2 regions of the Halobacillus amylolyticus genome follow, and region 2 is predicted to be linked to the other one. Evidence: predicted binding sites of a transcription regulator. Region 2 holds the regulator's gene; the other holds the start of a gene.
The links. Region 2 encodes LexA, which represses DNA repair genes until DNA is damaged. Its sites were predicted from a motif close to CGAACATATGTTCG; they were not measured.

Region 1: a site for LexA is predicted at 13,335-13,348, ahead of uvrB (excinuclease ABC subunit UvrB). Genes of this name have one in related genera too.

What each region holds. Positions count from the first base shown of each region.
Region 1 covers NZ_CP095075.1:3,845,599-3,862,401, forward strand. Annotated here, with positions in the region: gene MUO15_RS19325 (S41 family peptidase) at 1-1,033, shown strand, start outside; gene MUO15_RS19330 (hypothetical protein) at 1,284-1,544, shown strand; gene MUO15_RS19335 (PDZ domain-containing protein) at 1,454-2,464, shown strand; gene MUO15_RS19340 (ABC transporter ATP-binding protein) at 2,701-3,546, shown strand; gene MUO15_RS19345 (PAS domain S-box protein) at 3,685-5,085, shown strand; gene MUO15_RS21750 (diguanylate cyclase domain-containing protein) at 5,164-5,529, shown strand; gene MUO15_RS21755 (diguanylate cyclase domain-containing protein) at 5,460-5,756, shown strand; gene MUO15_RS19355 (haloacid dehalogenase type II) at 5,811-6,464, opposite strand; gene MUO15_RS19360 (hypothetical protein) at 6,558-6,764, shown strand; gene MUO15_RS19365 (COX15/CtaA family protein) at 6,999-7,880, shown strand; gene MUO15_RS19370 (DEAD/DEAH box helicase) at 8,015-11,215, opposite strand; gene MUO15_RS19375 (peptide chain release factor 3) at 11,526-13,109, shown strand; gene uvrB (excinuclease ABC subunit UvrB) at 13,419-15,404, shown strand; gene uvrA (excinuclease ABC subunit UvrA) at 15,412-16,803, shown strand, end outside.
Region 2 covers NZ_CP095075.1:664,015-680,817, forward strand. Annotated here, with positions in the region: gene acnA (aconitate hydratase AcnA) at 1-1,042, opposite strand, end outside; gene MUO15_RS03535 (DUF2621 domain-containing protein) at 1,340-1,768, shown strand; gene MUO15_RS03540 (CcdC family protein) at 1,874-2,335, opposite strand; gene MUO15_RS03545 (response regulator) at 2,371-2,730, opposite strand; gene MUO15_RS03550 (Na(+)/H(+) antiporter subunit B) at 2,752-3,180, opposite strand; gene MUO15_RS03555 (cytochrome c biogenesis CcdA family protein) at 3,248-3,952, opposite strand; gene MUO15_RS03560 (YneF family protein) at 4,189-4,416, opposite strand; gene sirA (sporulation inhibitor of replication protein SirA) at 4,491-4,916, opposite strand; gene tkt (transketolase) at 5,063-7,066, opposite strand; gene MUO15_RS03575 (DUF896 domain-containing protein) at 7,246-7,479, opposite strand; gene MUO15_RS03580 (YneB family resolvase-like protein) at 7,553-8,212, opposite strand; gene lexA (transcriptional repressor LexA) at 8,527-9,150, shown strand; gene MUO15_RS03590 (YjcZ family sporulation protein) at 9,398-9,520, shown strand; gene glnA (type I glutamate--ammonia ligase) at 9,831-11,162, opposite strand; gene MUO15_RS03600 (MerR family transcriptional regulator) at 11,183-11,587, opposite strand; gene MUO15_RS03605 (methionine gamma-lyase family protein) at 11,736-12,956, opposite strand; gene hflX (GTPase HflX) at 12,971-14,203, opposite strand; gene MUO15_RS03615 (AAA family ATPase) at 14,287-15,228, opposite strand; gene MUO15_RS03620 (hypothetical protein) at 15,372-15,635, shown strand; gene MUO15_RS03625 (hypothetical protein) at 15,635-15,904, shown strand; gene MUO15_RS21580 (hypothetical protein) at 15,920-16,051, shown strand; gene MUO15_RS03630 (hypothetical protein) at 16,078-16,392, shown strand; gene MUO15_RS03635 (hypothetical protein) at 16,400-16,690, shown strand.

The DNA of each region.
Region 1 (16,803 bases), 970 kb from region 2:
TGAAGAAGCGGGACTTAAGCCAAATGATCAAATCCTTCAGGTGGATGGTGAAAGTTTGGAAGGCCTTGATTTGTATGAGGCTGTCTTAAAAATTCGCGGTGAAAAAGGATCTGAGGTCACACTTAAAGTGGACCGTCCGGGTGCAAGCGAACCGTTGAGTATCGATATCGTTCGTGATGATATCCCTCTAGAAACCGTCTATACAGATACGAAAACGATAAACGGCAAAAAGGCTGGAGTCATTGAAATTACCTCTTTCTCTGAAAAAACAGCAGAGGATTTTAAGAAGGCACTTAAGAAATTTGAGAATGACGGAATGGATGGGCTTGTCATTGATGTCCGAGGCAATCCTGGTGGTTTATTTGCAGATGTACAGGAAATTTTAAAACAGTTCATTCCGAAAGATCAACCGATCGTTCAAGTAGAGGATAGCAATGGAGAGGTTTCTCGTTATTTCTCAGATATTGAGTCTAAGAAAGATTATCCGATTACTGTCTTAATGAACGAGGGTAGTGCATCTGCATCAGAAATTCTGGCTGCTACCATGCATGAAGCTGGAGGCTATGAACTTGTCGGAACGAAGAGCTTCGGGAAAGGGACCGTGCAGCAGACCATTCCGATGGGTGATGGCAGTACGATCAAGCTGACACTTTTCAAATGGTTGACACCTGAAGGAAACTGGATTCATGAAAAAGGGGTTAAACCGACCGTCAAAGTGAAGCAGCCTGATTATTTCTATACAAATCCAGTCGAAATCAAAGAACCACTCACTTTTGATAGCAATGGTGAGAAGATTAAAAGTATCCAAGAGTTGTTAAAAGGATTAGGCTATACTCCTGGACGGACAGACGGATATTTCAGTGAGAAAACGAAAGCAGCTGTGGAGAAGTTCCAGTCTGATCATCAGCTGAACGTAACAGGGAAAGTTGATGCAGAAACGGCTGGGAAAATGGAAGAGCTGATCGTTAAAAAAATACGGGATGAAGAAAATGACCGTCAGATGCAAAAAGCTCTTGAGGTTCTGTTTCAATAAGCAGGAAATCGACCATTTTTAGCGAAATAAGTCCGTAGTCATAGACTGCGGACTTTTTCTTGAGATAAGAAAAGTTTTTTGATTTAGTTGGATAACTTGAGCGAAGGACCGAAAACCCTGGACAATTAAGTTGACTTACATGACGCTTGAGTATTTGGTGTTGATATCGGGGTTTCGCGCCTAGTCGAACTTCCCTATGTGTCTATAAGGGTATGTTACGCTTGTCTTAATACTGAGAGGAGAATTGCTGGTGGATGTTTGGTGGAATGAGATATGGAATGGATTAGCAAGACTTTTTATTCAACCGTTATTTTATTGGTCTGTAATCCTCTTATTTATTTTGTCGATTCGTAGAATAAAACAAGAACGTAGAAGTTTTGGAACAAAAGTGTTTGATATATTCGCTGAAGGGAGGAGTACATGGCGTGTTTCGATCATCGGTGGGTTGCTCTTATCCTTAATAGCGATTGGCGGGGGATCGTTTTCAACTACCCCTTCTTACTTCTATTAAGTGTAGTGACTGTTATTTTAAGTCTTACATTAAAACTGACTTGGCTATCGGCTGCCTATACATTCGGTTTGACGTACTTGTTGCTTCTAGTGGCTCCATACATACCTGCTGGCGTTCTTCCTGATGATTGGCTTGTTGTTCTAGAAAACACTTCTCTCACAGGTGTTGCGCTGACAATGAGTGTACTATTAATCATCGAGGGTGTGATTTTGGCGAAAACCTCTTCGAGAAGAACCTTTCCTGAACGCGTCAAAGGCAATCGTGGTAAGATGGTTGGTCAACATCGAGTGAAGAAGCTTGTCCTCATTCCAATGGTAGGTCTTCTTCCAGGTGGAATGATTGAACCTTTGGCCCCATGGTGGCCGCTATTTTCAATTGGTGAAAACAGCTATGGTTTTATACTTGTGCCTTTATTATTAGGATGGGAATGGGTTGCCCGTGCGCAAACACCGAAGTTGGTAGCCATGAAGATAGGACGTCAAACAGTGGCTATTGCTATCCTATCTTTCGTGTTATCTGTTGTGGGCTTATATGTGCCTATTCTGTCTCTTGCAGCGGTGGCAGTAAGTTTGTTAGGAAGAGAAGTGATCTACGCAGTCCACCGGATACGTGAGAATCGTCAACCGTTTTTCACAGCAGATCATAGAGGGGTAAGGATTCTTGGGACGATACCAGGAAGTCCGGCTGATGAGATGGATTTGCTGCCAGGGGAGTTGATTGTGAGGGTGAATTCTATTCCTGTTACGTCTGTCGAAGAATTTTACGAAGCCTTACAAACGACTGGAGCATTTAGTAAAATTGAAGTGAGAGACTTTAGAGGAGAAAATCGTTTTACACAACGTGCCATGTATGAAGGCGAGCATCATGAGCTCGGAATCTTATTTGTTCAGGAGGCTGTTCGTGAACAAATCGCGGAATAAGCTCCCTTTTGCTAAAAGCTTTGATTTCAAGGCTTTTAGCTTTTTTTGTTCTAGTATAAGGGGTTGATACATAAGATTTCCTAATGAAAATGATTCTCAAATTCATTGACAATGGTTTATTTTGCCCATAAACTAGAAAGAGTAGATGAAATGAACGAGGATTTTTCAAAATAGATAATGATACTTAACCAACATACAAATGGAGATTCAGCATTTGTAAAGGGGAGATATAGCATATGGATTCACTGTTGGCAAACGATCTGACACTAGGGTATGGAGATCAAGTGATCATAGATTCTTTAGACATAAAGATTCCTAAAGGTGAGGTAACTGTATTAATCGGCGGAAATGGCTGTGGAAAATCCACATTGCTTCGTTCTTTAGCACGACTATTAAAGCCTAAATCGGGGCAAGTTGTGCTTGATAGCTCGGATATATCAAAGATGCGCACAAAAGATGTAGCTAAGAAAATGGCAATTTTGCCCCAAAGCCCGACAACGCCTGAAGGGTTAAGTGTTTATCAGCTCGTGAAGCAAGGACGTTATCCTTACCAAAGCTGGGCAAAACGCTGGGCGCAAGAAGATGAGGAAGCCGTTAATAAAGCACTTACAGATACCAACTTATTAGAATTGAAACACCGGTCAGTGGACTCGTTATCCGGCGGCCAACGTCAGCGTGCATGGATTGCGATGACTCTAGCACAGGATACCGATTTACTATTATTAGATGAGCCGACGACTTACTTGGATATGTCACATCAAATCGATATACTCGATTTACTTTTTGATCTTAACAAGGATAATGGACGTACAGTTGTAATGGTTCTGCATGATATTAACCTTGCCTGTCGATACGCTGATCACATTGTCGCTGTAAAAGATAAAACAGTCTATGCACAGGGCAAACCTGAAGATGTAATTAACTGTGATTTAATGCAGCATGTCTTTGAAATGACATGTGATGTTCGGGAAGATCCTATTTTCGGTACGCCCATGTGCATCCCCCATGGCAAAGGACGCTGCTTAATTAAGCAAGCGCAAGCAGAAGCACAAGAACAGACAGTTCAGAGACAGACGGTTTAAATTTAAAAAAGTCACGAATGGGCAAAAATTCCTATTTGTGGCTTTTTTTTATGGATGAGTTCGTGTAAAATTTTGAATAAAGAGATAAGATTAATACGTATAGGAGTATGTAATGAATTCGGAAATGAGGAGATAGGTATGAAATTCATCGAAGGGTTACATAAGGGGAACAGCCTGCAAAAAGCAGTGTTTCAAGCACCAGATAGGCATGTCCTCCGTATCCTTATGGAGGGGATGTCCGATTTTGTGTTCCTCATGGAAGTCATTGATTACGATATGTATAAATATTTATATATAAATCATACGTCTGAACAGTGTTATCAGCTGGACCGCTCGAATTGGGAGGGGAAGCTGATAGAAGATATGCTTGAACCTGAGAATGCGTCGTACATAAAAAGCCATTATAATCAAGTTGTTGAGACAGCTGCACCTGTTACGTATAGAGATACAGTAGATATTAATGGGTATGAATTTGCCGGGCAGACCTTACTGACGCCATTTAGGGACGAAACAGGCAAGGTCGTCCAAATATTAGCGATCACAAGAGATATTACTGAACTTGCTAAAAAGGAGCAAGAACTTGATACAGTTAATGCTGTCTATCGTTCTTTACTAAAAAATACAGCAGATGCGATTCTTATTGTAAATCTTGACGGGGAAGTCTTAGAGTCCAATCTAGCTTTCGAAAAATTGTACGGATTTACAAAGGAAGAATTAAAGGAAGACCGCTTTCCTTTTGTTCCCTTTTCCTTGAAGTCGGAAGCAGATGAACTAATTGAAAAAGCAGTCCGGAAAAAGCATATCTCCGCTTATGAAACGAAACGTCGTCATAAAAATGGAGTCTGGATCGATGTCTCAGTGAGCGTTTCACCTATATATGGGAACGATGGAGACGTCATAGGAGTTAGTTCGGTCGTAAGAAACATTAGTGAACAAAAGGTCATGAATCAGAAGTTAAAAGCGATTCATTCTCGGTATCAATCCTTGTTTGAATTTAACCCATACCCTGTCGTCACATTAACATTAAGAGGAACAATTACAAAGGCCAATCCAGCTATGCTCCAAATGCCCAACTTCGAGGAAGAAGAACTTCTGCATTCCTCTTTTACAAAATGGATCCACGAGGAAGACATAGATCATGTCCATCAGCATATACGAGGAAGCTTCTCTGGAAAGAAAATATGGTTTCAAACCCGGTTGATCGCAAGGAGGGCTGAAAGGATTGTAAACGTATTCCTGACTCCGATTTTAACGGGACAGCGAAAAGCGGGTATGTATGCCATTTTGGAAGATATTACTGAAAAAGAGGTAACAATGAGAGCATTAAAACAAAGTGAGGCTAAGTTTAAGCTGATTGCCGATCATTCACAAGACCTTATTTCTGTCTTTAGCCCTTATGGAAAACTTATGTATGGGTCCCCCTCGCATGTGGACTTTTTTGGCTTTGACCCTGTTGATGCTGATGTTGATAAAATAGCGACAGTTGTCCATCCAAAAGAAATGGATCAATTAGTTGAAAGTTTTTGTTCATTGTTATAGGGGTACACACCCATTTTCTATGAATCCTCGGTTCTTGAATTCTCTCAAAGAATGGATATGGTTTGAAGGGGGACCCCTGTGTTAGATGATCAAACTAGGGTGACTCACATTGTTGTAGTTTGTCGAGACATCACTGGACAAATCAATTATGAAGAGATGCTGAAGAGATATGCCTTCTATGACTATTTGACAGAGTTACCGAATCGCCGAAAGTTTGAAGATTGTTTAACGGAAACTTTGGTACAATCGAGAGAAGGTCGTGGTCTGTTTGCGCTTCTTTATTTGGACGGCGATAGTTTTAAACAGATCAATGATGAGCTTGGTCACGATAAAGGGGATGCTTTTCTAAAATTAATAGGCAGGCGGCTGACCCATTGGGGGATAGCAAGGCTGTCATTGCAAGGATCGGTGGGGACGAGTTTGCTATTTTACTTAAGGATTTAGATGGTATTGAGGAAGCAAGGAAGAAGGCAGAGGATTTGCTTATTAAACTTAGAGAACCCTATCAAGTTAGTGAACATATCGTTTATTCTTCATTTTCTATTGGTGTATCCTTTTATCCGTTCGATGCCGATACGAAAGAAGAACTATTTCACAGGTCTGACCAGGCGTTATATTATGGGAAACAACAAGGTAAGGACACGATATTTTTTTATCAAGATATTAACTGAAAACAAAGGATGGCTTCGGATCCTAACATTCAGGAACCCGAACCCATCCTTCAGTTATTTATTTGGGATCTCTTGTAAGTCAGTTAATATGTGGTTCGGTTTTAAGCCTAGTTCAGGCCACTTTGCTCCATTACGATTTACCCAGGCAGTATGAAAGCCATAGTGTGTGGCCCCAGCAATATCCCATGGATTACTTGAGAAGAAAAGAATCTCTTCTTTTTGTTGATTCAGCTTACTTTGCGCAAATTGATAAGCCTCTGGGTGAGGTTTATACACTTTCGTATCATCTGCACTAATGAGTGAAAAGGTGTTGGTAAGCTGATTGTTTTCAAGCAGCGGCTGTAACATGGACCGTGTTCCATTTGAGAAGATCGTCAATTGTTTATCAGGATTTTTTTCAGCCAAATGAGATACTTCAGAGTATGGTTGCAAATGTTGATATTGGTCCATCAGTTTTTGAACGGTCTCGTCATTATATTTTACGTCGTTCATGGCAAGTGCATCAACTAAAGCCCACTTTGTAACGGTATCAAAAGGTTGATACCCTTGAATAAGCTGACGAATCATAAAATAATGAACTTGACGTTGCCGCCACTCTTCACTTATTGATGGTCCCTTCTCTGGATAATGACCGTGTATCGTATCTTTAACTGAATGGACGTCAAATAAGGTTCCATACGCATCAAATACATAAGCTTGGTAACTCATCAGGAATCGCTCCTTTCTCAGTTTAGCGTACCCTTTCCTGTTTTTGGTTAAACGAGTAAAGGATGACAGACGAGATACAAGAAGAGTACACTAATGACTAGAAGAGCCGGGGAGGGCTATGAACATGCTGTATCATGGGTATCGGACATTTTTGCGACAAGAGAAAATCGATATGTAAAATGGTTCATCTATTTAGCGATCCGCAGGGAAGCTGTTCAAAGCATTGCTGCTCCTGTGTTCCTGCATTCACTTGTCCATCACTCATTTGCACACCCTGGCGTTTCGTCCTCCCTCAGTTAGGTCATTCCCTTTTTGTATGGGGAATGGCCTTTTTCATCATACTTGTATGGAAGGACAAGGGAACGAGCCTGCGCGGTGATCGTTTGCGTCTGGTTCGGAGAACGGAAGACGTTCACAAAAAATTCATGAGGATGGAGACACTTTCTGCTCTTGCTTTATGCTAATTCATGATATGATTTGTTAGATAGAATATTTATATTAAAATTGTATTTTCAATAGAGAAAGGGTAAGACGATGAAGAAATTCTCAGTTTTAACTACATTCGTCACTTTTCTTGCACTCATCCTTGGAAATTTGGTTGTGGCAACGAAATCAGGTGATGCTTGCGGAACGACATGGCCGGTTTGTAATGGGTCAATCTTTCCGGATATTACAAACTACCACGTAATCATTGAATATTCCCATCGCTTAATGGTTCCATTACTTGCTATGCTTACGTTTATTAATGCGGTAGGGGCAATCTATAAGCATCGTGAAAGACGTTCTGTCTTTATCTTGGCGGTTATGAGCCTTGGTATGCTTGTCTTTCAATCATTAATCGGCGGCTTGAACGTCTTATTGGGAACACCTCCAGGGTTTACAACATTAGACGTTACATTCAGTCAAATTCTTCTGCTCATATTAGTGTTACTCAGCTACAGTCTTCATACAAAGAAAGTTGAACTGGATAAGACGAGCTGGTCAACGGTCAGCCAGAGTTACCGTGCCTTTCTAATAGGGTTTTCGATTTATATGGTTCAAGTCATCTTAGGTGCATTCTTCAAGCATAGTGCAGCTAGTAATGTGATGCTTGATATCCCTGCAATGGAGTATTTGACGAAAAGTGAATCAATTGCCAACATGCTTTACTCGCTTCACTGGGTTGCGACAGTGGTCATTTTCGTTGCCGCTATTTGGTTCGTTATTTATGCGTCGAAATTTAAATACCATATCACATTATCATGGTTGTATTTAATCTCGATCTTGCTGAATGCTGTTGTTGGATTTGTGATTGTCGTGACAGGAAATGTTGTCATTGCTTCTTCGCTTCACATGATTCTGTCAACGATAACAACTGTGATTGGCGGCTGCATCCTAGGCGGGTATTGGTTTAAATTGCAAAAGAGAACGGTATAATTCATTTGTGAGGCGCTGGTGAAAGCTTGGCTTTTACCCCGTCCTTTTATGTAAAAAAATAAAAGCTATCCTGGTAAAGTTTTAAGATGAACTTTATCAGGATAGCTTTTTTATCCTTCATGAGGGACAGTTACTTATTGAAACAGTTCTCGAATCTCCTTTTCGCTTAACGATGTAAGCATCGATTCGCCCGGTTGGATAATCTGGTCAACTAAATCCCGTTTTTTCTGCTGCAGCTGGAAAATTCGCTCTTCAATCGTTCCCTCAGAAATCATACGGATGACCTGAACGACTTTCTCCTGACCGATCCGATGGGCACGGCCAGCCGCTTGCTCCTCAATAGCCGGATTCCACCATAAGTCATAGAGAATCACGGTGTCTGCTCCCGTTAGATTCAAGCCTGTACCGCCAGCTTTCAAGGAAATAAAGAAGGCATCTTTATCGCCTTCATTAAATTGCTCAACCATGTCAACACGCTGCTCACTTTTCGTGTTGCCGTCTAAATAAAAAGCGTCAATTCCCGTCTCTGATAATTCTTGATGAAGAATTTTTAACATGCTTGAGAATTGGGAAAAAATAAGCACGCGATGGCCACTGCTTTTCAATTCGGAAGCTAGTTCTTTAAGTTGCTCAAGTTTCCCGGATTCCCCTTCATAATTTTCTAGGAATAGTGCCGGATGACAGCAAATTTGACGAAGGCGTGTGAGTCCGGCTAAGATTTCGAGTTTTCCACGCTGAATTCCTTTCGTAGCAATTGTTTCCTGGATATCTGACTGAATTTTTTCTAGATAAGCTAAATAGACTTCCTTTTGTTCCCGTGTCAGTTCAGAATACTGCACCGTCTCTAGCTTATCTGGCAGTTCTTCAAGGACCTCCGTCTTCATCCGTCTTAAAATGAACGGGCGGGTCATGCGGGCAATTTTTTCTGGCTTCATTTGCAGGAACTTCTTTTTACTCGTGTAAAATCCCGGCATGATCGTTCGAAATAATGACCAAAGCTCATTCAAAGAGTTCTCGATGGGTGTGCCGCTTAACGCGAAACGATGGGTGGCTCGTAAGCTACGAACGGCTTGGGCCGTTTTCGTTGCTTCATTCTTAATCGCTTGTGCCTCATCTAAGATCATTGCGTGAAAGGTCATTTCCTTATAGGCAGGGGCGTCCTGTCTAAGTAAGGGATAGGAAGTGATCAAAATATCTGCCGTGCTTTGTTCGATCTGTTCCCTGCGTGTCATAGGATCGCCAGTGATTACTTGAACCGACAATGTCGGGGAAAATTTCTCGAACTCTTTTTTCCAATTGTAAACGAGTGATGCCGGTGTAATGATCAGGGCCGGGTTTTCCATAAGCTGCTGTTCTTTTTCATACAGAAGAAAGGCAATACTTTGGACCGTTTTTCCAAGTCCCATGTCATCGGCTAATACACCGCCTAACCCATAAGTAGCAAGAGTCTTCAACCAGCGAAAACCTGTTAGCTGATAAGAACGGAGATCGGCTTCCAGACGATCAGGTGGATCAACCATCAGTGATTCCGGAGATTGCAGACGCTGAACGAGCTGATTAAATCGTTCATCGCGCTCTTTTGCTTCGAGACGAAGGGCGTCATCTACTTGTAGGCTGCGTGCCTTAGAAACTTGTAAAGAGTGGTCATCGATATCTGATGCACTCAAATCAAGTTCATCTGCAAGTCGCTGAAATCGTTCAAAGGAATCTGAGGTGAGCGAGAGTAAGGCACCGTCAGATAAACGATAGTATTTCCTTCGTTCAATAGCAGCTTTCAAGGCAGACGTCACATCATCGTTTGATATGCCTTCAATTCCAAAGCTTACATCAAGCCAACTGCCATCACTTTCGATTTGAACGGATGGGATAAGCTCACGATGTTGGTTGTCGAGCAGCGAACGAACAGATGAAGATGTGTACACTTCAGCCAGCTCACGCAGTTCTGGTAAATACTCACTGATAAATTCTTCAAGGACCTCATCCTCTTCAATATAAACCGTTTCCCCGTCAAACTTAAATTCGGCTTGTTCAATGATTTGGATGATCGCTTGTTCAGTCTCACTTTCACGTTGAATAATCACCTGGCTTGAGGGTTCGAATTTAGTGAAAGGGTGAATTGTATGCTCTCCGTAATGAAACTGCACATCAATTGTCAATGACCAATTGGTAAAGTCAAGATAGACCTGAGGCTTCAGCTCTTCTTGAATAATTTTTTCTTGTGCTGTTTGGTTTAGCTGCACATCGGCAATCGTTTCGAGTTCGGGAAGAACGTAAGAAACGATTCCTTCCATATCCATTTGGCCGACGGTGTGGTTTCCGTTCGAATTATAGGGAAGCAGTGAGTGTAATGTGCGAACAATCTCTTCTTTTTTTCGATCAAGCAAATAAAACCCAGCATCTTTGTAAAGAAGATGATAATCCTTTAAATATTCATAGGATTTCAGCTGATTCATATGCATATGATAGCTTCCGCGTTCTTCAGAAATGTAAAAGGAGAGGTCAGGGAATTCCTCATTTACGTGTAAAGCTCCTGTATTTTCTCCACGTTCAATCACTTCACAATGTTGATTTGCAAGCAGCTGAAGTAAATCAGGTGCGAGAGAAGGGGGGAGAGTTAATATCTTCTGCTCCCCGGTATTCCAGTGACGATCGTAAAAAAGCTCTTGTTCGTAGGCGCGTGATAGCATCTGAAAGACGTGCTCATCTTGATCTGTTAAATAATGTTCAGCGGGATCATAGCTAAACTTTTTTGAAAGCCTGTATGGTTGTTCTCGTTGAATATGCTGGAGGAGTTCACGAATATCTTTGATCACGTAAGCATAATTTTCTCCGAGCTTCAGTTCTATGCCAAGGGTCTTGCTGCCTAATAATGATTGAATATGCAAGAAGTAGTCGATGTGTAAAGGGCGTTTAGCAGCACGAGTGTACTTATTCTCTTGACGGTCTCGGAATGCTTCGGAAAGTCTTGTGCCGAAGACGCGGTCATTCTTCATTGGTGCAAATTGTTCTTGGTTCTCGACCTTTTGTGTCTTCGGTGATGAATGCAAAATGGCTTGTTCACGAATAGCAAAGAGAACGGCCGCGATGTGCTTACAGCTATAGTAAGAATTGTAAGCAGGACATTCACAAGTCGCCTCTAAGTCGTCATCTTCAAAAAAGAAAACGCGTACTTCATAATCATGAGTACCCGTTACTACAGCGCGCCAGGATCTGATGGCGCTATTGTGGGAAAGTCCGTACACTTTACCCTGGTTGTAGTATTTCTTCCCACGTTCGTAAAACGTTTCACCGGTTATTTTCTTTATATCATTAGGTTGTAAAAGGTATGACTGCATAGCTGGCATCCTAACTGTCTTTTTTTTCATTATAACAGGAGAAGGGGTGACATTTCTTCCTAAAGCCCTGTTTCCTTTTTTCTTCCACCTCAGGTCATCCAGTATCTGGATGACCTGAGGTGGAGGAAAATTCCAGGATTGATTTTACTGGTGGGTTGTGCTACCTTTCAAGGTATGGAGAAATATAAATTGAGGAGGCCGCTTGCTCGAGTGAGCGGCTTTTGTATGGAGTGAAGAGGCCAATGTGATACGTAATATCCTGCCTATAATATGCTTGAGTTAAATAGATTACGATTTGGAGGATATCACGATGACGATACGAGATGAAATGAAAAAACGCCGCACGTTTGCAATTATTTCCCACCCGGATGCGGGGAAAACAACGATAACAGAGAAGATGCTGTTATTTGGAAATTTAATTCGCTCAGCAGGAACAGTTAAAGGAAAGAAATCGGGTAAATTTGCCACCTCTGACTGGATGGAAATTGAGAAACAGCGTGGAATTTCTGTCACCTCTAGCGTAATGAATTTTCCTTATAAGGATTACCAAGTCAATATTTTAGATACACCAGGTCACGAAGATTTTAGTGAAGATACGTACAGAACATTAACAGCTGTAGACAGTGTTGTCATGGTCATTGATGCAACAAAAGGCATCGAGGCACAAACGCTTAAACTGTTCAAAGTATGTAAAATGCGCGGTATTCCGATTTTCACTTTTATCAATAAAATGGACCGTGAAGGACGCGAACCTCTTGAATTAATGGAGGAAATCGAATCGACATTGAACATTGAGACCTACCCGATGACATGGCCGGCTGGAATGGGGAAGCGTTTCTTAGGTGTGTTTGATCGTCACAATGAGCAGTTTGTGCAGTACACTGGAAACGAGGAAGAAACGTATATCCCTTATGACGAGCTTGAAAATCATAAGGAATTGACGGAAGATGCAACTTATCAAGAAGCAGAGGATGAAATGCTGCTAGTTGATGAGGCAGGAGATGGTTTTGACTTGGAGAAAGTGATGAAAGGGGATCAAACACCTGTCTTCTTCGGTAGTGCGCTTGCGCCATTTGGTGTAGAAACCTTTTTCAATACGTTTATAGACTTTGCCCCTGAACCGGCTCCGCGTCGTTCCACAGAAGGGATTGTTTCACCTGATCAAGAAGAGTTCTCCGGTTTTATTTTCAAAATACAAGCCAATATGAATCCACAGCACCGCGACAGAATTGCCTTTGTACGAATCTGTTCAGGGAAGTTTGAACGTGGAATGAATGTGACGCTGTCCAGAACAGGGAAAACCTTCAAGCTCGCCCAGTCCCAGCAGTTTGTCGCCTCTTCAAGGGGTACGGTGGAAGAGGGCTACGCGGGCGATATTATCGGAATTTATGATCCAAATATCTATCGCATTGGTGATACAATAGTGACAGGCAAACAGAACTTCGAATATGATGAGCTGCCGCAATTCCCGCCAGAACTTTTCAAAAAAGTAACGGCCAAAAACGTGATGAAATCGAAGCAGTTTAAAAAGGGATTGGAGCAGCTTGTTCAAGAAGGTGCGATCCAGTTGTTCAAGCGGTACCGTTTTGAAGATTATATTATTGGTGCGGTCGGTGAGCTTCAATATGAAGTGTTCGAGTATCGTATGAAGAACGAATACAACGTTGAAGTCGAGCTGACATCTATTGGGGAGCGGATTCCTCGCTGGATTGCAGAGGAACAGGTGGATGAGTCCATGTTTGATGAACGTAATATGCTTGCTGTTGATCGGGAAGGATTTCCGCTTGTTTTATTCAAGAACGATTTCTCATTACGTTGGTTTAAGGATAAGCATGAGGATATCGAATTAATTGACCTGTTTGAAGTCAATCAGTATGATCAATCCTATCAGTAAAAGATCGAAAAATCTCACTACAGCTTTATGTAGTGAGATTTTTTGATCATTCCGCGTAAGTGTGCAATAAAGCTGCCAAATACGCAATTATGCTTGCAAACCGTGCAATTAAACTGTTAAATATGCAATTAATCAATTTTATGTGCAATTATGCGAGATTTCGTGCAAATAGTGTTCCTGGTAACATATCAAGCCTCCATTCCAGGCGTTTCAAAAAATGAAAACCGAATGTTTGTTCGTTTTATGTTAGAATGGTAAACTATTGTGGTAGACTATGGATGAATAGTGTATTGAACGGAGGTTGTCATAATGGAAACGGAGAATCGATTCGAATTAGTATCTGATTATGAGCCACAAGGGGACCAGCCTAGAGCGATAAAGGAACTGGTTGAAGGAATAGAGCGCGGTGAAAAGCATCAGACGTTACTTGGTGCAACGGGGACAGGGAAAACATTTACCATGTCCAATGTGATTGAACAAGTGAATAAACCAACATTGATTATTGCCCACAATAAAACACTGGCGGGTCAATTATATAGTGAGTTTAAGGAATTTTTCCCAAACAATGCAGTCGAGTACTTTGTTAGTTTCTATGATTACTATCAGCCGGAAGCTTATGTACCGCAAACGGATACGTTTATTGAAAAAGACTCCAATATTAACGATGAAATTGATAAACTGCGTCACTCGGCAACGACCTCCTTATTTGAGCGGAACGATGTCATCGTTGTTGCAAGTGTTTCTTGTATTTATGGGTTAGGTTCTCCGGAAGAATACAGCAGTCAAGTGTTATCTATCCGTCAAGGCATGGAACGTGATCGTGATGAACTGCTTAGACTCCTTGTAGATATCCAATATGCGAGAAACGATATCGACTTTCAACGCGGAACCTTCCGCGTACGCGGGGACTCGGTTGAGATCATTCCGGCATCAAAAGAAGAGCATGCGATACGTGTTGAGTTTTTTGGTGATGAAATTGATCGGATCCGTGAGATCGATGTTCTTACAGGAGAAATTGTTGGAGAACGAGAGCATGTTGCGATTTTCCCGGCATCACACTTCGTAACAAGGGAACAAAAATTGCAAAAAGCGATCAAAAATATAGAGGAAGAAATGCACGTCAGAGTGAAAGAGCTTAAAGATCAAAATAAGCTGCTTGAGGCACAGCGCCTTGAGCAACGGACGAATTATGATTTAGAAATGATGAATGAAATGGGTTTCTGTTCGGGCATTGAGAACTACTCCCGTCATTTAACCTTTAGGGAAGAGGGAGCGATGCCTTATACTCTGCTTGATTATTTCCCTGATGACTTTCTGATTATGGCTGATGAATCACATGTGATGCTCCCGCAAATTCGCGGCATGTATAACGGAGACAGAGCACGTAAACAGGTGCTTGTGGATCATGGATTTCGACTTCCTTCTGCTCTCGATAACCGTCCACTGACGTTTGGAGAGTTCGAAAAGCATATCAACCTGATCACATATGTTTCTGCGACCCCAGGAAATTATGAACTAGACCATACTGAGAAATTGACCGAGCAAATCATTCGTCCAACCGGGTTGCTGGATCCTGAAATTGAAATCCGTCCGATTCATGGTCAAATAGATGATTTAGTTGGTGAGATCAACAAGCGCAGTGAACGGAATGAACGTGTGCTTGTAACAACGCTAACGAAAAAGATGTCCGAGGATCTTACTGATTATCTGAAGGATTTAGGAATAAAAGTAGCTTACCTGCATTCGGAAATTAAAACTTTTGAGCGAATTGAAATTATTAGAGATCTAAGGCTTGGCAAATATGATGTTCTTGTTGGAATCAACCTTTTAAGGGAAGGTCTGGATATTCCTGAGGTTTCATTGGTTACCATATTAGATGCGGATAAAGAAGGTTTCTTACGTTCGGATCGTTCGCTTATCCAAACGATCGGACGAGCCGCGCGTAATCAAAATGGAATTGTTATTATGTACGCAGATAAGACAACGAAATCGATGCAGTATGCCATCGACGAGACCTACCGACGCCGCGAGAAGCAAATTGCTTACAATGAGGAACACGGAATTACTCCAACAACAATCAATAAACAAATTCGTGATGTCATTCAAGTGACGAAGGTTGCTGAAGATAGTACCACATACGGGACGGAGAAAAAGCCTTCAGAAATGACCAAGAAAGAACGCGGCGAATTGGTTGATAATCTCGAGACAGAAATGAAACAGGCAGCTAAGGACCTTGACTTCGAAAGAGCAGCTGAGCTGCGCGATATTGTTTTGGAATTAAAAGCGGGAGGATGATTGGCTTATGGCCAGTAAAAATATCAGTATTAAAGGAGCAAGAGCTCACAATTTAAAAAATATTGACATCGACATTCCTAAAAATAAACTTGTGGTCATGACGGGACTTTCTGGCTCAGGGAAATCATCCCTCGCCTTTGACACGATTTATGCTGAAGGGCAGCGCCGCTATGTAGAGTCACTAAGTGCCTACGCTCGTCAGTTTCTAGGGCAGATGGATAAGCCTGACGTAGATTCAATCGAAGGTTTATCGCCGGCGATATCGATCGATCAAAAAACGACGAGCCGTAACCCGCGTTCAACAGTGGGGACGGTTACAGAAATCTTTGACTATTTACGTCTGCTTTTCGCGAGAATCGGCCGGCCCACCTGTCCAAATCACGGCATTGAAATCGACTCGCAAACGGTACAGCAAATGGTCGACCAAATTATGGAGCATCCAGAACGAACGAAACTGCAAATTCTATCGCCCGTTGTGTCAGGACGGAAAGGTGAACATGTGAAGGTCTTTGAGCAATTGCAAAAAGAGGGATATGTTCGCTTAAGAGTGGATGGAGAAATGCGCGAAATCTCCGAGGAATTCAAGCTTGAGAAAAATAAAAAGCATTCAATTGAAGTCGTTGTTGACCGAATCGTTGTTAAGCAGGGAGTTGAGGGGCGTTTATCTGATTCCCTAGAAACGGCGCTTACCCTGGGATCAGGGAATGTCATTGTTGATGTAATCGATGGGGAAGAAATCAGCTTCAGTGAGCATCACGCTTGTCCAATATGCGGGTTCTCGATTAGTGAACTTGAACCGCGCATGTTTTCCTTTAACAGTCCTTACGGGGCATGTAATCGTTGTGACGGTCTTGGCACACAGCTTGAAGTCGACATTGATTTAGTGATTCCAGATTGGAATAAATCGTTAAAACAACATGCCATTGCTGCCTGGGAGCCAACAAGTTCACAATATTACCCACAGCTGCTTCAAAGTGTTGCAGATCATTATCAAATTGACTTAAACAAACCTGTGAAAGATTTGCCAAAAGAGCAGATGGAGCGAGTTTTATATGGCAGTGGCAATGAAAAAGTCTTTTTCCGTTATGAGAACGACTTCGGTAAAGTCAGAGAAAATGAGATTTTTTTCGAAGGGGTCATCCCGAATATTTCCAGAAGATACCGGGAAACGAGCTCTGATTTTATCCGCGAACAAATGGAAAAATACATGGCTCAAAAGTCATGCCCGAAGTGTAAGGGAAACCGCCTGAATCAAGAAGCTTTAGCTGTGTTAATTAACGGTGAACATATTGGCCGGACAACTGACTTTTCTGTGACAGAAGCGAAGCAGTTCTTTGAATCGTTAGAACTGACTGAGAAGGAAGAAACGATAGCCAGGATGATTTTAAAAGAAATTTGT
Region 2 (16,803 bases):
TCTCTTTGCAATATTTTTCGACAAGATCAATTTGCTCTTCACTGCGTCCTGTTAAACGCATGTACTCTAGAGATTCGCCGTCGACCGGGAAGAAACCACACGTCGCGCCATATTCTGGTGCCATGTTTGAGATCGTTGCGCGATCGGCAAGCGGCATTTCCTGTAAACCAGGCCCGAAGAATTCAACAAATTTACCAACAACGTTTTGTTCTCTTAGCTTTTGTGTAACTTTTAACGCTAAGTCAGTAGCTGTTGTTCCTTGCGGGAAACTTCCGTTAAGTTTAACACCGATAACTTCAGGTGCAGGGAAGTAGGACGGCTGTCCTAGCATGCCCGCTTCCGCTTCAATGCCGCCAACACCCCATCCAAGCACGCCAAGACCATTGATCATTGTCGTATGGGAGTCTGTCCCGACAAGTGTGTCAGGGTAAGTATCAACAGTACCTTCATCGTTCTCTTTCGCATGAACGACGTTTGCAATGTATTCTAAGTTTACTTGGTGAACGATACCAGTTGCTGGTGGAACAGCACGATAGTTATTAAACGCCTTTTGAGCCCAGTGTAGAAATTCATAGCGTTCCTGGTTCCGTTCGAATTCTAGCTCCATATTTGCATTTAACGAGTCAGCTGTACCGTATTTATCAACCTGTACAGAGTGGTCAATAACTAAATCTACCGGAACCTCTGGATTAATCTCATCCGGGCTTCCTCCCATATCAACCATTGCTTTACGAAGTGAAGCAAGGTCAACAACAGCTGGAACACCAGTGAAGTCTTGTAAGATTACACGGGAAGGTTTAAATGGAACATCTTCCCCTTTTGATTTACTAGTTCCCCAGTTTGCTAGACTCTCCACGTGACCATCATGAATCACACGTCCATCATGCTGACGAAGCAGAGATTCAAGCAGAATACGAATGGAGAAAGGCAGACGGGAAATCTTGCCATGTCCCGCATTTTCTAAGGCTTTTAGATCGTAATAGTTGTACGTTTTGCCATTTAAGTCAAATTGTTTGCGAGCATTAAATGCATTGCTAGCCATATTCCTTTTACCCCCTCATCAAAATTAAACGGCGAGGCTGTGTACCAGCTTCCCCATTCCCCAAAAAAAATGTTCATTTGTATCCTTTTATATAAAAGTTCACAAATATGCACCCTTTATTTTAAATGAAAACGATTAATATGTAAAATATTTAGACATCATTTTTATAACTTCGACAATCCTCTTACCATGACACCTTATAAAGCTCACACTTCTTCTTGTCTTTCCCTGCCTAAACTTTTATAATTATAATTGTAATCTACGTTAAACTATTTAAATTATGAAACAGGTGATATTATGTCAGGTGGCTTTGCCCTATTTATTGTCGGGTGGATTGTCATCATGGTCACGCTTATGGGAATTGGCGGTTTTTTCATGTTTCGCAAGTTCCTTAAGCGAATGCCAAAAGAAGATGGAAAATCAACCATTGATTGGGAAGAACACTATATAGAGCGGACGCTCCATATGTGGAAACCAGAACAAAAAGCATTGCTTGAAGAACTTGTTTCCCCTGTTCCTGAGTTATTCCGAGACATTGCTAAGCAGAAAATTGCCGGGAGAATTGGACAAGTGGCCATAGAAAAGAAATGCTCCAAGATCACACAAGACGTCATCATAGAAGGGTATATTCTCGCTACACCTAAACGTGATCATAAATTTTTAATCAAAAAGCTTAACGAAAAAGAAATTGACATTACACCATACCAGCCTTTATTTGACCGCTAAAAAGCTCATGCTATTGAAATAGCACGAGCTTTTTTAAATTCAAAAAAGTATATTCTGCGAGCTGAGAAACCTCCTGTCACGGTCAAGAGGCTTTAATTTAACTAGTTATAATGTTCTTTCTAGTTGTAAGTATTGCCTGAGCATGGCTAAACGCCATGTTACGATCATGCCAAGGGCCAGCAGGAAGAACATCCCGCTCATTTGCCCGAAAGCTATCGTCTGCCCGATGATAAGCTTAAGTACAATACGCAATATAAGTAGTCCAAATAAAATAAAGACGAACGCTTTTGACGGCTTTAAATAAATCTGATCCTCCCGCACTTCAAATTTTGATGTACGGATGAGAAAAAATGAAAAGAGAATCCCCACACAAACTGCCTCAGCAACCTGGCTCCACTGCACGCGAAAAACCGGAAATAAAAACATGAGCGCCCCCGTACTCATAAAAAGTGGAGGTAAGATAATCTTTTTCACGCTGGCAGGCCTTCTAGCGGCCCGAAGCCGGACAAATATCATTACAGTAGCCATAAACGCAGCTACCACTGTGCTTGCAATAATCCAAAACATAAAGATTTCACTCTTTCTAACAATTCCATAATAAGTTAATTCAACACTCGTTCGATCGCCTCTAACACATGCGGTTCATCAAATGGCTTCACAATGAAATCTTTTGCCCCCATTTCAATCGCTTCAACGACCATCTTCTGCTGTCCCATAGCTGAACACATAATTACTTTTGCACCTTTAAAAGCAGACTTAATTTGTTTGAGAGCATCGAGGCCGCTCATCTCAGGCATGGTTATATCCATCGTTACTAAGTCCGGATTTAATTCATGAAACATCTCAACAGCCTCTTTGCCATTTTCTGCTTCCCCAACTACATGGTGCTGAGCTTTCTGTAAAATATTAGTCAATGTAGCCCGCATAAACTTTGCATCATCTACGATTAGTATTCTAGCCATCCTGCCCCTCCTTACCGAATATTACTCGGTATCATTCGCGACCGTTAAAATGATGGTCATGGAGATACCAATTACGGTCAAATACACCCCTAAATCAAATAATAGAGCGGTAGCTAATTCTGTTCTCCCTAAAATAGGCAGCTGGAAATAAGCGAAAGTTTGGCTTAAGAATGGTTCGCCAAAGGCAAACGAGCCTGCACCTGTAGCAACAGCAATTAGCAGCCCGGTAAAAGTCATGTAGCGAAAGTTAACGCGAATCACTTTTTCCATCGCATTCAGGCCATAAGCCATATACATAAGAACAAGGGCCGCAGCAGCCATCAATCCTCCGATAAAGCCTCCACCAGGAGCATTGTGCCCAGCAAAAAATAAATAGACTGAGAACCCAAGAAGGATAAAAGCAATAATGGATGTCGTCGTTCGTAGTATTAAATCGTTTGTCCTAGTCATAAACAAGCTCCTTCAAAAAGTTTCAATATGTTTATCATAATACAAAGTTCATTGAATTGCCATCTAATTAAAAACCTTGGAAGCCGAATAATCCCGCAAGATAGGAAGTTAGTTTCGTCATCCAATCGAAATACAACGCGATCCCCATGAAAATCATAATATATCCGCCAATTTTCATAATTTTGCCGCTATGTCGTTTGATCCAGTCCAATTTCCCAATAAAGAAAGAGAGGACTAAAAATGGAATAGAAAATCCGAGGGAGTAGGATATCATCATCACAAGAAATAAGTCCGGATTATCAGCTGCAAGCGCCAATACGGAAGCTAATATCGGCCCCATACAAGGTGTCCAACCTAGTGAAAATGTCAGCCCGATAATAAATGAACCAAGATAACCGGCAGGACGGTTTTTAAAAGTGATTTTGCGATCCTTCATAAGAAATTGGAAGTTGAACACCCCGATGATCACAAATCCGAAAAAGATGATCAGAATGGCTCCCACTCTCCGGATAATCTCCTCATTTTGAATGAAAAACTGGGAGAATAAAGATCCTGAAAATCCTAAAATTATAAAAATAATTGTAAAACCAAGCAGGAACAATATTGTGTGAGTGAGGCTCTTCTTCTTAAGCATTCCATTATCTTCTTTTAATTCATTTATGCTCATCCCCGTTATGTAGGATAGAAAAACTGGATACAAAGGAAGAACACATGGTGATATAAAAGAAAGAAAGCCTGCACCAAATGCTAAAAATATATTTATATCTGACATAACAACACCTCCACGTTCAGACTCGAGTCCTATTGTATCAAAACAAATTCAAAAAAACGATTATTCAGTTGTGAACATCTGTTGACGTTCGTTTAGAAAAAAGCAGAAATAGGCACTAAGTATTCTCTATGGCTTTCTCCCTTTTAATGCTAGGGGATCTGGATCGCAGCTAGATCCCCTTTTGCAAATCAAAAACCCTCTCTTCCATATGTATGGAAGAAAGGGCTTAGCAATTATCATTTATTCTGTTGATTATTCATCGAACGCATCATCTGATTAATCTTCTTCTGTGATGGCTTTTGACCCATTTGCATCATCATTGTGCGCAACATTTGCTCATTAATTGGCGGGTTCTTCTTTAAATAGTTCATCATATATCTTCTCGCTATGAAAAAGCCCAAGGCTACTCCGCCAATGAGAGCCAAAACGGCAATGATGATCACCCATACTATGCCCAAAGTCATTTAAACGTCTTCCTCCTTCGTATTGTCTCCCATAACAGTATAGTAAAATGCTCATAGGAATACAATAGGGCATTTTACGATAACAGACGCTGACTTGAAAGAGGGGAAACCCATCCATAATGCTCTCCGTTTTCCTCTACAATAAAAAACGTTTGATCACACATTCTTAGTGGTTGAAATAGAACCCTTTCTGCCTGCCAGAGGCTGTCACACTGCAATAGACAACAGCTTTTCTTATTTACGATTATATCATAATTTTGTTCATAATTGAATAAATGCCCATTCTTATTTATAGAGAATGGGGTTACCTTTGATCCCTTACAAAGATCTCCCAGCCATTCATTAAAAGAGAAATCTTCGGTTATATAATCCAATTGTTTTTGATGTAATTTTGATTGAGGGAGACGCATGCACTCCTGGAAAAATCGTTTTAACATTTCTACTTTATAGTAATAGTGTTCACAGACTTCTTGTCTAATTGCATAGATCACAAATTGCATAGCTCCATCACTCCTTGTTCTTGATTATACAGAGCCTCGAGCGAACAATTTGTCACAATATGACTAACTAGTCCAACGATTTTTGTCAAAACTGAAAAACTTAAAAGCGGACTACTGTATTTTGATATACAGTAGTCCAATTCTATTTATTTATTCATTAAGCTTTCCGCGTGTTTGACTACATTTTCTACGGTAAAGCCATAATTTTTAATGACAGTCTCTCCTGGAGCGGACGCGCCGAATGTATCGATGCCGATGATAGAGCCATCAAGGCCGACATAACGCTCCCAGCCAAAAGATGCACCCATTTCAACCGCAAGACGGTTTCTCACTGCATTCGGCAATATTTTTTCTTGATATTCTCTTGATTGATTATTAAAACGATCGAATGATGGAATACTTACCACTCGTACATCATAACCTTTGGTCTTGAGTTCTGATTGTGCTTGTACAGCTAGCTGTACTTCAGATCCCGAGGCCAGCAAGATCCCATCAGGTGTTTGTTTATCGGAATCACTTAGAATGTATGCCCCATGTTTCACTCCCTCGTAAGCTTTTTCACTTGTACCTTCAAGTGTCGGCAAGCCCTGGCGAGTCAGTACAAGTGCTGTTGGAGTTGTATTTGACTCAAGAGCAATTCTCCAGGCTGCACTTGTTTCATTTCCGTCTGCAGGACGAATTAAGGAAAGGTTTGGCACGGCTCTTAGGGAAGCCAGTTGTTCAACAGGCTCATGAGTAGGCCCATCCTCGCCAACAGCTACAGAGTCATGCGTAAATACATAGTTTACAGGCAGATTCATAATAGCAGATAAACGCAAGGCTGGACGGAGGTAATCACTGAAAACAAAGAACGTACCAGCATAAACTTTTAACCCACCATGCAGTGCCATACCGTTTAGCGCACAAGCCATGGCAAACTCACGGACACCAAACCAAATATTACGACCTGCATAATTTTCACGTGAGAAGTCCTCTTCTCCTTCTACCGCCGTTTTATTGGAGCCGGCAAGATCGGCACTTCCACCAAAGAAGTAAGGTACAACTTCGGATAATGAATTAATGACCTTTCCTGAGGCTGCACGTGTTGCCGGGCTATCCTCTGCAGTAAATGTTGGCAGGCTGTCTTGCCATCCTTCAGGAAGTTCGCCATTAATGGCTTGTTCCAATTCTTTACCAAGTTCAGGATATGATTCCTTGTACTGTTTCATTAAATCATTCCACTGTGCTTCTTTATCTTCACCATTCGCTTGTACTTTCTTTTTGAAATCTTCATATACTTCTTCAGGAACTTGGAACGGTTCATGTTCCCAGCTATAATGTTGTTTCGCTGCTGTAACCTCTTCTTCTCCGAGCGGTGCCCCATGAGAAGCAGACTTACCAGATTTATTAGGTGAGCCATAACCGATCACTGTTTTAACTTCAATCATTGTCGGCTGTTCGGTGTTTTGTTTTGCTTGTTCAATGGCTTTGCTAATATCTTCTGTATTCGTTCCATCTTCTACACGAATGACTTGCCAGCCATAAGCTTCATAACGTTTCTCAACACTTTCACTAAAAGAACGATCAAGATCCCCATCCAATGAAATATCATTAGAATCATAAAGCACGACTAATTTCCCTAAGCCTAAGTGACCTGCTAAGGAAGCGGATTCTTGAGATACGCCTTCCATTAAATCACCATCGCCACAAATCGCGAAAGTGTAGTGATCAACGACGTTGTATTGTTCACGATTATATTTAGCCGCTAGATGTGCCTCTGCCATAGCCATTCCTGTTGCCATTGAAATTCCCTGGCCTAATGGTCCAGTGGTTGCTTCCACACCGTCTGTATGATGAACCTCTGGGTGACCGGGTGTTTTTGAATCCCATTGACGGAACGATTTAATATCATCTATCGTTACGTTATATCCTGAAAGGTGCAGCAAGCTGTATAACAGCATTGATCCATGACCTGCTGATAAAACAAAACGATCACGGTTAAACCAGTGTGAATTTCCTGGATTGTGGTTCATAAATTTTGTCCAAAGGGTGTAAGCCATTGGGGCCGCTCCCATGGGCATCCCTGGATGACCTGATTGCGCTTTTTCAACTGCATCAATAGTAAGTGTTCGGATAGTATTAATAGATGTTTGTTCAAGGCTTGAAGCCATGTCAACATTCTCCTTTCGTCTTCCCATATATGTATCATGTATTATCCTATAATGAAAATGAGCAAGTGACAAGCATTGTTATTGTTATTCACCAATCTTCTTAATAGACATCCATTACTTTTCCCTAGATTCACAAAGCTAAACAAAAAACCGTACCCACAATGAGTACGGTATATGATTTAATGTTTTTTTTCATTTTCCTGCATTTCTTTCAGCTTTTTCGGTGTAACGTCCTTCCCGTTTGGGTCCACAACAGTCATACCTTTCAACTGATTTTTAAAGGATTTACGAACATTCTTTAAATATTCTTGACGAAGTTCTTGCTGCTCCGTCTTTTCAGCTTTATTTAAACCTTCACCTTTAGATTTATTAGCTAATTCATTAATTCGTTTCAGTTTTTCATCTGCTAACATTTTCACATACCTCCTTAACTGGTATTGGCCATGAAAAAGACAAGCGTCATATGACACTTGTTATATAGTAATATTACCTATTTTTCTGTTGTTTTTCAAGCGTAATGAACTCTTGGTATCGACGATGCACAGTAGCCTTAGAGACATCGTAACCCAGTCCTCTTAGTGTCGCTGCGATCTCGTTAAAGGTTAGTTTGTTGTTTCTTAAGCGAACAACTTCTTCAACTGGAAAATCAACCCGTGCTCTGCCGGGAGCAAGATGTTGATTCGATAAGTTCTTAGATGGATCGTATCCACTCTCAACGGCCTTCTTCATCCCTCGCCTAATCTTCATATTATGTATTTTGCGCTGGTATTCTTCAACAACTCCTACAATCTGCAGCACCATGGAATCCGATTCAGAAAATTGCAGTTCCCCTTCGTGTGATAACGAATAGATACGAACATCCAGCTTTTGAAGTTGATGAAAAAGTGCAATTTTGGTATTTCCTCTGCCCAATCTCGTCTCATCTTGAATAATAAGAACATCTGCTTTTCCATTTGAAAAATGGTCCAGCAAGCGGAAGACCCCTTCACGTTCAATATCATATCCGCTTGCTTGCTCTTCAATACAATCTACCACTTCGATTGATTGGTGTTCGGCCATCGCCATTAATTCAGTCCGTTGTCTTTTTAATGAAGAAACTTGTGCTTCTTTCTCCGTGCTTACACGGCAATAGAGAATTGCTTTCATGCTGTACCACCTCTTGTTTTTTCAACCCAAGGATAACTGATTTATATACTTGTGACCATAGAGTAATATAAAAAGGCTAGACCAGCGGCAAATAATAGAATATACGTGATATCGAGTTTTGAAAGTTTGTTGAACATATAATATACCCCCTATTAAGGAACAACCGTTCTTAGAAACGTTTGTTCGTGTTTGTTAATTTTAATTATATACGAACAAAAGTTCCTGTCAACTGTTTTTTCGAACGCTTGTTTGTATTTTTTGAAAACGCATGGTACAATGTGGTTATTATAATTCTATGTACGAGGTGGCAATCTATGAATAAACTTTCGAAACGTCAACAAGCAATACTAGACTTTATTAAAGAGCAAGTCTTACTAAAGGGGTACCCCCCATCCGTAAGAGAAATCGGACAATCCGTCGGGCTTGCTTCGAGTTCAACCGTGCACGGACACCTTTCCCGCTTAGAAAAAAAAGGCTACCTTCGACGGGACCCTACGAAACCCCGAGCGATAGAAGTCATTGATTTAGAGGAGAACCAAAGCGTTCCCCGCACCGAAGCATTTTACGCACCGGTAATAGGTAAAGTTACGGCTGGCTCCCCCATTACAGCAATAGAAAATATCGAGGAATACGTCCCTCTTCCTGACTCATTAGCAGGGTCAGATGACAATACGTTTGTTTTAGTTGTACAAGGTGATAGTATGATTGAAGCGGGTATCCTGAATGGAGATATGGTGATCGTTCGCCATCAACAGACAGCCGAGAACGGGGATATTGTTGTGGCTATGACAGAGGATGAGGAAGCCACAGTGAAGCGTTTTTTCAAAGAAAAGAAGCATATTCGACTACAGCCTGAAAATGCAACCATGGAACCGATTATATTAAATGATGTTTCAATACTAGGTAAAGTAGTCGGTCTTTACCGCACCGTTCATTAAAAAAATCCGAGAGCTAAATCAATTGCTCTCGGATTTTTAGTTTAGGAAAATTTATCACGCTAACGTGGTGACTTGTAATATTGCTGACCTTTATAGTTTTTTCCGCATCAAGTTAGCAGCTTAAATTGATGCATAATCTATGCCTCTGGTTCAATTGCTGATATTTTATGAAAGTCTGACAAATGCCCTCTACATTGCTATAGTCATTACATATAATGAACTATTAACTGATAAAGGAGGTATAGATATGAGTTACGGCAATTACGGATCAGGATTTGCCTTGATCGTGGTTCTTTTCATTCTTTTGATCATCGTAGGTACTGGCTTTAACCGCGGTGGATACGGTGGTGGATTTGGTGGAGGTTTTTAATAAAAACTCTCCAGTAGTTTTTGAGGATAGATCTATTATCCTTCCTTCATAACTAGTATTTTAGCCTATCCAGAGTAACAAGTAACCCCCTAAGCTTAAACATTTCCGTTGAAACGTTTACCTTCTCTCACCTTTGACGATGGTACAGACGATAAAGGGACAGTGACCCGCATCCTCTGTACCATCTTTTGCAATGATAGCTTTATACCTGGCCCTCCCGCAAAAATCCAGAGCTCTGTTGTTATGCCTGCTTTTGTTAGCGATTTAATTAAAAAACCTTGACGCTCCCAGCGCCAAGGCATTTCAAAGTTTAATAAGTTTGTAGATATTGCTCGCGCTCCCATGGATGTACCTGAGTACGGAACATATCCCACTCTATTTCTTTCGCTTCAATAAAGTGTTCAAACAAGTGCTCTCCAAGCGCTTTTACCATGACTTCATCTGATTGCAGCTCAAGAAGTGCATCAGAAAGTGTTGCAGGCAGATCCTTAACGCCGTGGGCTTCACGCTCTCTTTTGTCCATTACATAGATGTTACGATCAACTGGTGCTGGTGCCTCAAGCTTGTTCTCAACACCATCAAGACCAGCAGCAAGCAGCACTGCCATAGCCATGTATGGGTTTGCCGCAGGGTCAACACTACGCACTTCAATACGCGTGCTTAACCCGCGAGATGTCGGCACACGAACGAGTGGACTACGGTTTTGACCTGACCAAGCAACATAACAAGGTGCTTCGTAACCAGGTACAAGACGCTTATAGGAATTGATAGTCGGGTTGGTTACGGCTGTGAAGTTAGTCGCATGCTTTACAATTCCGGCTGTAAATTGATAAGCGACATCAGATAACTGCTCTTTTCCATTTTCATCAAAAAAGGCATTGCCATCCTCAGTGAATAGTGACATGTTGGCATGCATACCAGATCCGTTCACACCAAACAATGGTTTAGGCATAAAGGTTGCATGTAATCCATGCTGGCGTGCAATGGTCTTAACTGCCAGCTTAAAAGTTTGAATATCGTCGCAGTGTTTTACTGCATCAGAATATTTGAAATCGATCTCATGTTGTCCCGGAGCCACTTCATGGTGAGAAGCTTCGATTTCAAAACCCATCTCTTCAAGCTCAAGCACAATATCACGACGGCAATTTTCACCTAAGTCTGTTGGTGCTAAATCAAAATACCCGCCTTTATCATTAAGTTCCATCGTTGGTTCGCCATTTACATCCAGCTTGAAAAGGAAAAATTCAGGCTCTGTTCCGATATTAAAGGCCGAGAAACCTAGTTCTTCCATTTTCTTTAAATTACGCTTTAGATTGTAACGTGGACATCCTTCAAATGGTGTCATATCAGGGTTATAAATATCACAAATAAAGCGTGCTACCTTACCTTTTTCAGATGACCACGGGAAGACAACAAATGTATCAAGGTCTGGTACTAAGTACATGTCTGATTCTTCAATACGAACAAATCCTTCGATGGACGAACCATCAAACATCATCATTCCATCAAGAGCTTTATCTACTTGACTTACTGGTATTTCAACATTTTTAATCGTGCCTAGCATATCCGTGAATTGCAAACGGACAAACTTTACATTTTCCTCGTCAATCTTCTTGAAAATTTCTTCTCTCGTGAATCCCATTTGTCTCCTCCTATGCTACTTTAGTGGAAGAATCGTGATAATTCTCCCTGTCTTATACTTGCCTTCCCTTGCCTTCCCGCGGTGAACAGTTCTCGCTGTAACATACGGCGAAGCTCTTTGTCAGTGAGTTCATTATGAACTTCTTCCATTTGGTCTCCACTGTATGGCTCATTCTCCGGCTGATGGGTAAGCGTAAGCACCTGTTTAATTCCAGCCATATTCACGCCCTTTTCAATAAGCGCTTTAATCTCAAGCAAACGATCAACATCATTAAAGGAAAAAAGCCGTTGATTGCCGTTTGATCTAACTGGATTAACTAACTGATGCTTTTCGTAATACCTGATTTGCCGGGCTGAAAGATCAGTCAAGGATTGTACAATCCCCATCGGGAACAACGGCATCGAACGACGAACTTCATCACTCATCGATTTGCCACCCCCAAAAGAAATTCTAATTACATTATACGACAGTCATTATAGATGTCAAGAGATGTTAAGTAAGTTAACATGGAAATTCACAGAAAAAACTGAAGAATGAATGTCCTTCAGTTTTTATGTATTGATCAACATTCTCTTAATTTAATTGTTGCACTGCCTGTGAGACAGCGATTTTAACGTGAGCATACGTGAGCCCACCTTGAACAAAGGCGGTATAAGGAGGGCGCAGCGGACCATCTGCTGTCAATTCGAGACTCGCACCTTGAATAAAAGTTCCCGCGGCCATAATAACATCACTATCATAACCAGGCATCGGGCTTGGATGTGGCTTTACATGGGAGTTGATCGGCGACGCCGCTTGGATAGCTTGGCAGAAACGGACCAGCTGCTCATCCGTATCGAAGTTTACAGATTGGATCAAATCTGTTCGCTTAGCATGATAACTTGGTGTTGTTTTAAAACCAAGAGTTTCCAGCAATTTAGCGGTAAAAATCGCTCCTTTTAATGCTTCTCCGACAACATTCGGGGCCAGAAAAATACCTTGGTACATTTCCTGTAAAGTATTCAAACTAGCCCCCGTTTCTTTTCCTAGTCCAGGAGCTGTTAAGCGATTTCCGCACAGTTCGATTAAATCCCCTCTACCTGCGATATACCCACCTATCCTAGCGATCCCGCCACCTGGATTCTTAATCAGCGATCCAGCAATCAAATCCGCTCCAACTTCAATCGGCTCATTCTCCTCAACGAATTCGCCGTAGCAGTTATCGACAAAGATGATGACATCTTCTTTTATTGACCTGACAAAAGCGATCATCTTCCCTATTTCCTCGATTGAAAAAGAAGGACGATCCGCATAACCTTTGGACCTTTGGATGGCGACAACCTTTGTACGTTCTGAGATAGCAGCCTCTACTTTAGGCTGATCAATCTCTTGATTATTTTTTAAAGGGATCGCTTGATAGGTCACGCCAAAATCCGTTAACGAACCCTTATCTTCTCCACCTTGTTTTCCGATAACTTCCTCGAGCGTATCATACGGTTCACCAGTAATATACACCAGCTCATCCCACGGACGCAACACACCAAACAACGCCGTTGTAATGGCGTGAGTTCCTGAAATGAGCTGGTGTCTGACTAAAGCATCTTCCGCTTTAAAAATTTCAGCATATAATTCCTCTAAAGTATCTCTGCCGAAGTCGTCATATCCATAACCTGTGGTGGGGTTAAAATGCGAGTCTGACACCTTAAGCTTTTGAAACGCGTCTAATACTTTTCGCTGATTTTTCTCAACTAAGGCTTGTACGTTTTCATGCTGCGAGCGAATTTGTTCTTCTACAGCTGACACTAGTTCGTTCATCTTACTCTTCCTAACTATTGTAATATCTTGTTTTTTAGAGGGTGTTCAGGATGGATATACCCATGCAAAGCGTACCCTTCTCTATCTTCGTGAAATTTTATCGTTGTTACAATGCTCCCACTCTTGAATTGTTGCAGACGTTTACCTTGGGAAGCAGGAATGAATAAGCTGTATTCATACCATTCCTCTTTAAGTACTTCTTCTACTTTATCAAGGATACGCTTTATATCAATGCGATCATGCACACTTACAGAGAGTGATGGAAACGTACTAGGTATAAAATCATCACGAAGTAAATCTTTTTTATTGTAAACAGTAAGTGTCGGCAAATGATCTGCCTGTAAGTCTCTGAGCAACTTGCCGACCGTTTTTTCCTGTTCTTCGTGATCAGGATGGGAAGCATCGACCATATGAATGATAAAGTCAGCTTCCGTTACTTCTTCTAATGTTGAACGGAAAGCTGCAATTAATGTTGTCGGCAAATCCTGAATAAAACCAACCGTATCGGAAATCAACGCCTTAAATCCAGAAGGAAGGCTGACTTGCCGCGTTAAAGGGTCAAGGGTAGCAAACAGTAAGTCTTCTTCAAATGAATCGCTGTCTGTTACTTTGTTAAAAAACGTGGATTTCCCGGCATTCGTATAACCTACGATCGCTATTTGGAACGCATAATTATCTTCACGCCTTTTCCGATATTGATTCCGCTGTTTAACAACAGTTTGCAAACGGCGCTTAATATCATCAATCCGGCGCTGAATATGACGGCGGTCTGACTCGAGCTTCGTTTCCCCGGGACCTCGTGTACCAATCCCCCCACCAAGCCTCGAAAGCTCCGTTCCTTGCCCAGCGAGCCTCGGTAATAAATATTGCAGCTGGGCAAGTTCTACTTGAAGCTTTCCTTCCTTCGTTCTTGCACGGCTAGCAAAGATGTCTAATATTAACTGACTGCGATCGATCACCCGCCGCTCTAAACGATCGGAAATATTTCTTAACTGCCCCGGTGACAATTCATCATTATAGACAACGATTTCTGCTTCACTTTCATCGATTTCTTCCTTGATCTCTGACAGTTTTCCTTCACCAATATACGTGGCGGGGTGAATGCGTTCCCGTTTTTGAATCATCACTTTGCATACTTCGCCCCCGGCTGTTTCGGTTAACGATTTAAGCTCCTGAAGCGAGGAAGTGAACCTTTCTTCCTGCTGCGCAGGATCTCTTCTAGCGACTAAGACGACTTGTTCTTTCATTGTTATTGGATTCATCCTTTTCATTATGAAAACCGTTTGCTTCTATCATACCAAAAAGCCGTGAAGAGAGCACATTCCCTCTCTTAATGATAGTTAGTTTTTTCATTTATTTGTTGAAAATCTTCCGCCTCAAGCGTAATCAAGGTTGTTCTTTCATGGTCCGAACTCCCAGCCACTCTATAGGCATGTTTTCGTATCGCTTCTTCGATTACATTCCTAACATATCTCGCATTTGAAAAATTATGCTGCGATTGGTAACAAACAGTCACTAAATGTTCGTATAATTTCTTACTTGCCTGAGGAGAAAATACATAATCCCTATCTTGCACCATGACATCTGCAATGGCAGATAATTCCTTCGCTGAATAATCATCAAATTCAAGTTGGATAGGGAAACGTGAAGCTAAACCTGGATTTATATTCAGAAAATCGTCCATTTCATACGGATAGCCAGCCAAGATAATCACCAGTTCATCATGATGATCCTCCATACACTTAACGATGGTATCAATGGCTTCCTTGCCAAAGTCTTTATCGCCGCCCCTGGCCAGGGAATAGGCTTCATCGATAAATAATACGCCGCCAATTGCCTTCTTTATTAAATCTTTTGTTTTTTGAGCGGTATGACCAATATATTCACCAACGAGATCACTGCGGTCAGCCTCAATAAAATGTCCTTTTTCTAATACTTCCATCTCCTGAAATAGTGTAGCAACCATTCGAGCAATCGTCGTCTTTCCCGTTCCAGGGTTACCTTTAAAGATCATGTGTAACACTTGACCATTTGACTTCAAGCCCAAATCCTTTCTTTTCTGAGCAATGAGTACTTGAGCATAGATCTCTTTTACACGGACTTTCAATTCCTGCATCCCTATAATCGGGTTAAAGTATTGGTCAATTTTGCGAAAAGGTGCCATATGCTTCCCTTTGACAGAAGGAGAATTTACGGCATCAGCCTTCCCTTTTGCATCGTTTAATACAATGTTAATCGTTCCCGGGCGCGCCGCTTTTGCTTGTGGATACACATTGATCCCTCCTCATTTCCAAGTATCATACGCGAAAACACAAGAATTTGTGACATCCGCCTATTAAGAAAAGCGAAAAGGGACGCTTAGATCTGCCCGCTACGGCTAAACAAAAAGCGAAATGTTCCGATGATAATAATTACATGTCCGTCTGGTGGCGCGAAGTATTATCGCAGTTAACCTCCATTATTGTACAAATGGCGTTGATGGTTGCCATAACAGAAATTTTAACGAGTGACAGTTTTACATGGTGGAAATTCATGTTGTTGATTGGAATGTCTGTATTACTTATTCGTGGACCATTTGTACTTCGTCATATGTGGTATGGCACAGGCTCTTCAAGGGGACTCATTAACGGAGGGAAAATGGCTACTCGCTTTGCAATGGCTAAAGGGCTCACGAGATAGTGTTTTCTTATCTGTTTTCAGGTGATTTGACGGAGGTTCTTGCTAAGATCATTCTCTTAGGAGCTGTGGCTATCGTTTTTGGAAAACGGATTAAAGCCCATATTCGGATGATTAAAGAGGATAATGAAGAGAATCACACATGGGAGAAATTCAAGACAGATATTCATATGATGAGAGAATTTGTTAAAACGCCGGAGTTTAGGAAAGAGTGTCGGAAATTAAAAGAACATTACATGAACAAGTTGAAAAGCTTTTTTCAAAATAAATAAAAGGAGAGATTTAAGATGAATCAAAGAATTATGAATGAAGCTATGGAGCAGCACGGTCAGGAATTAGTGAACGTCATTAACCGTCAGTTGGAAGCAAAAGATAACGGTCAATCTTTATTAAGTGAAAATCAAGTGAATCCATGCTAGATAAGCATTTCGAGAAGGTTGAGAGTTTGCTTGAATCTTATACACAACAACAGCAAAAAAATAAAGGGGTTTCCGTATCAGAGTGGATTCAAGATTTTCAAGAAAAATTAAAAGAACTGGCCAATGAATTTGCCAAAACGTTTAAGGCAAAGGTTTTGGAATCGAAGAATAATGTTGCTGAAAAGACCCGAGGAAAAGTCGAAGACGTACAAGAGAAGGTTAATGAGAAAGTAGACCATGTTAAAGAGCGTGCTCAAAGCAAAGTCGACAATGCAGTTTTAAATTTGAATGATAGAGTGAAAAAAAAAAACTCGAAATGTAGAAGATCACTTCAACCATAAGGAGGAAGTGCAGCCACAACAAAGTCAATCAAATAATGACGAACAAACATCTAAGGCTTCGGAAATTGCAGATTTAAAAGAAGAGATCAGGAATTTAAAAAAGGAAAATGAAGCCCTCTCTAATGCGAATAAAGGGCTTCAAGGTAAGATGGATAAGGTTCAGGAGTTTTTTAACGAAGATCAGAATGCCCGTCAAAGTTTAAATCAGTTTTTAACAGGCAACGAGCCGAAACAGGAAAAACAGCAGGATAGGAAAAGAGAAGTGACGGAGGAAGTCAAGCAAGGTATCAAATTGTAATAGAAGGGGTGCAGCTCTTGTGATACCAGCCGTATCTTTGTGATATATTACACTTAACAATCGGGGCGCTTTTCTGTAACAAGATCAGCGCCCACTTTTTATTTTTCGGGTCA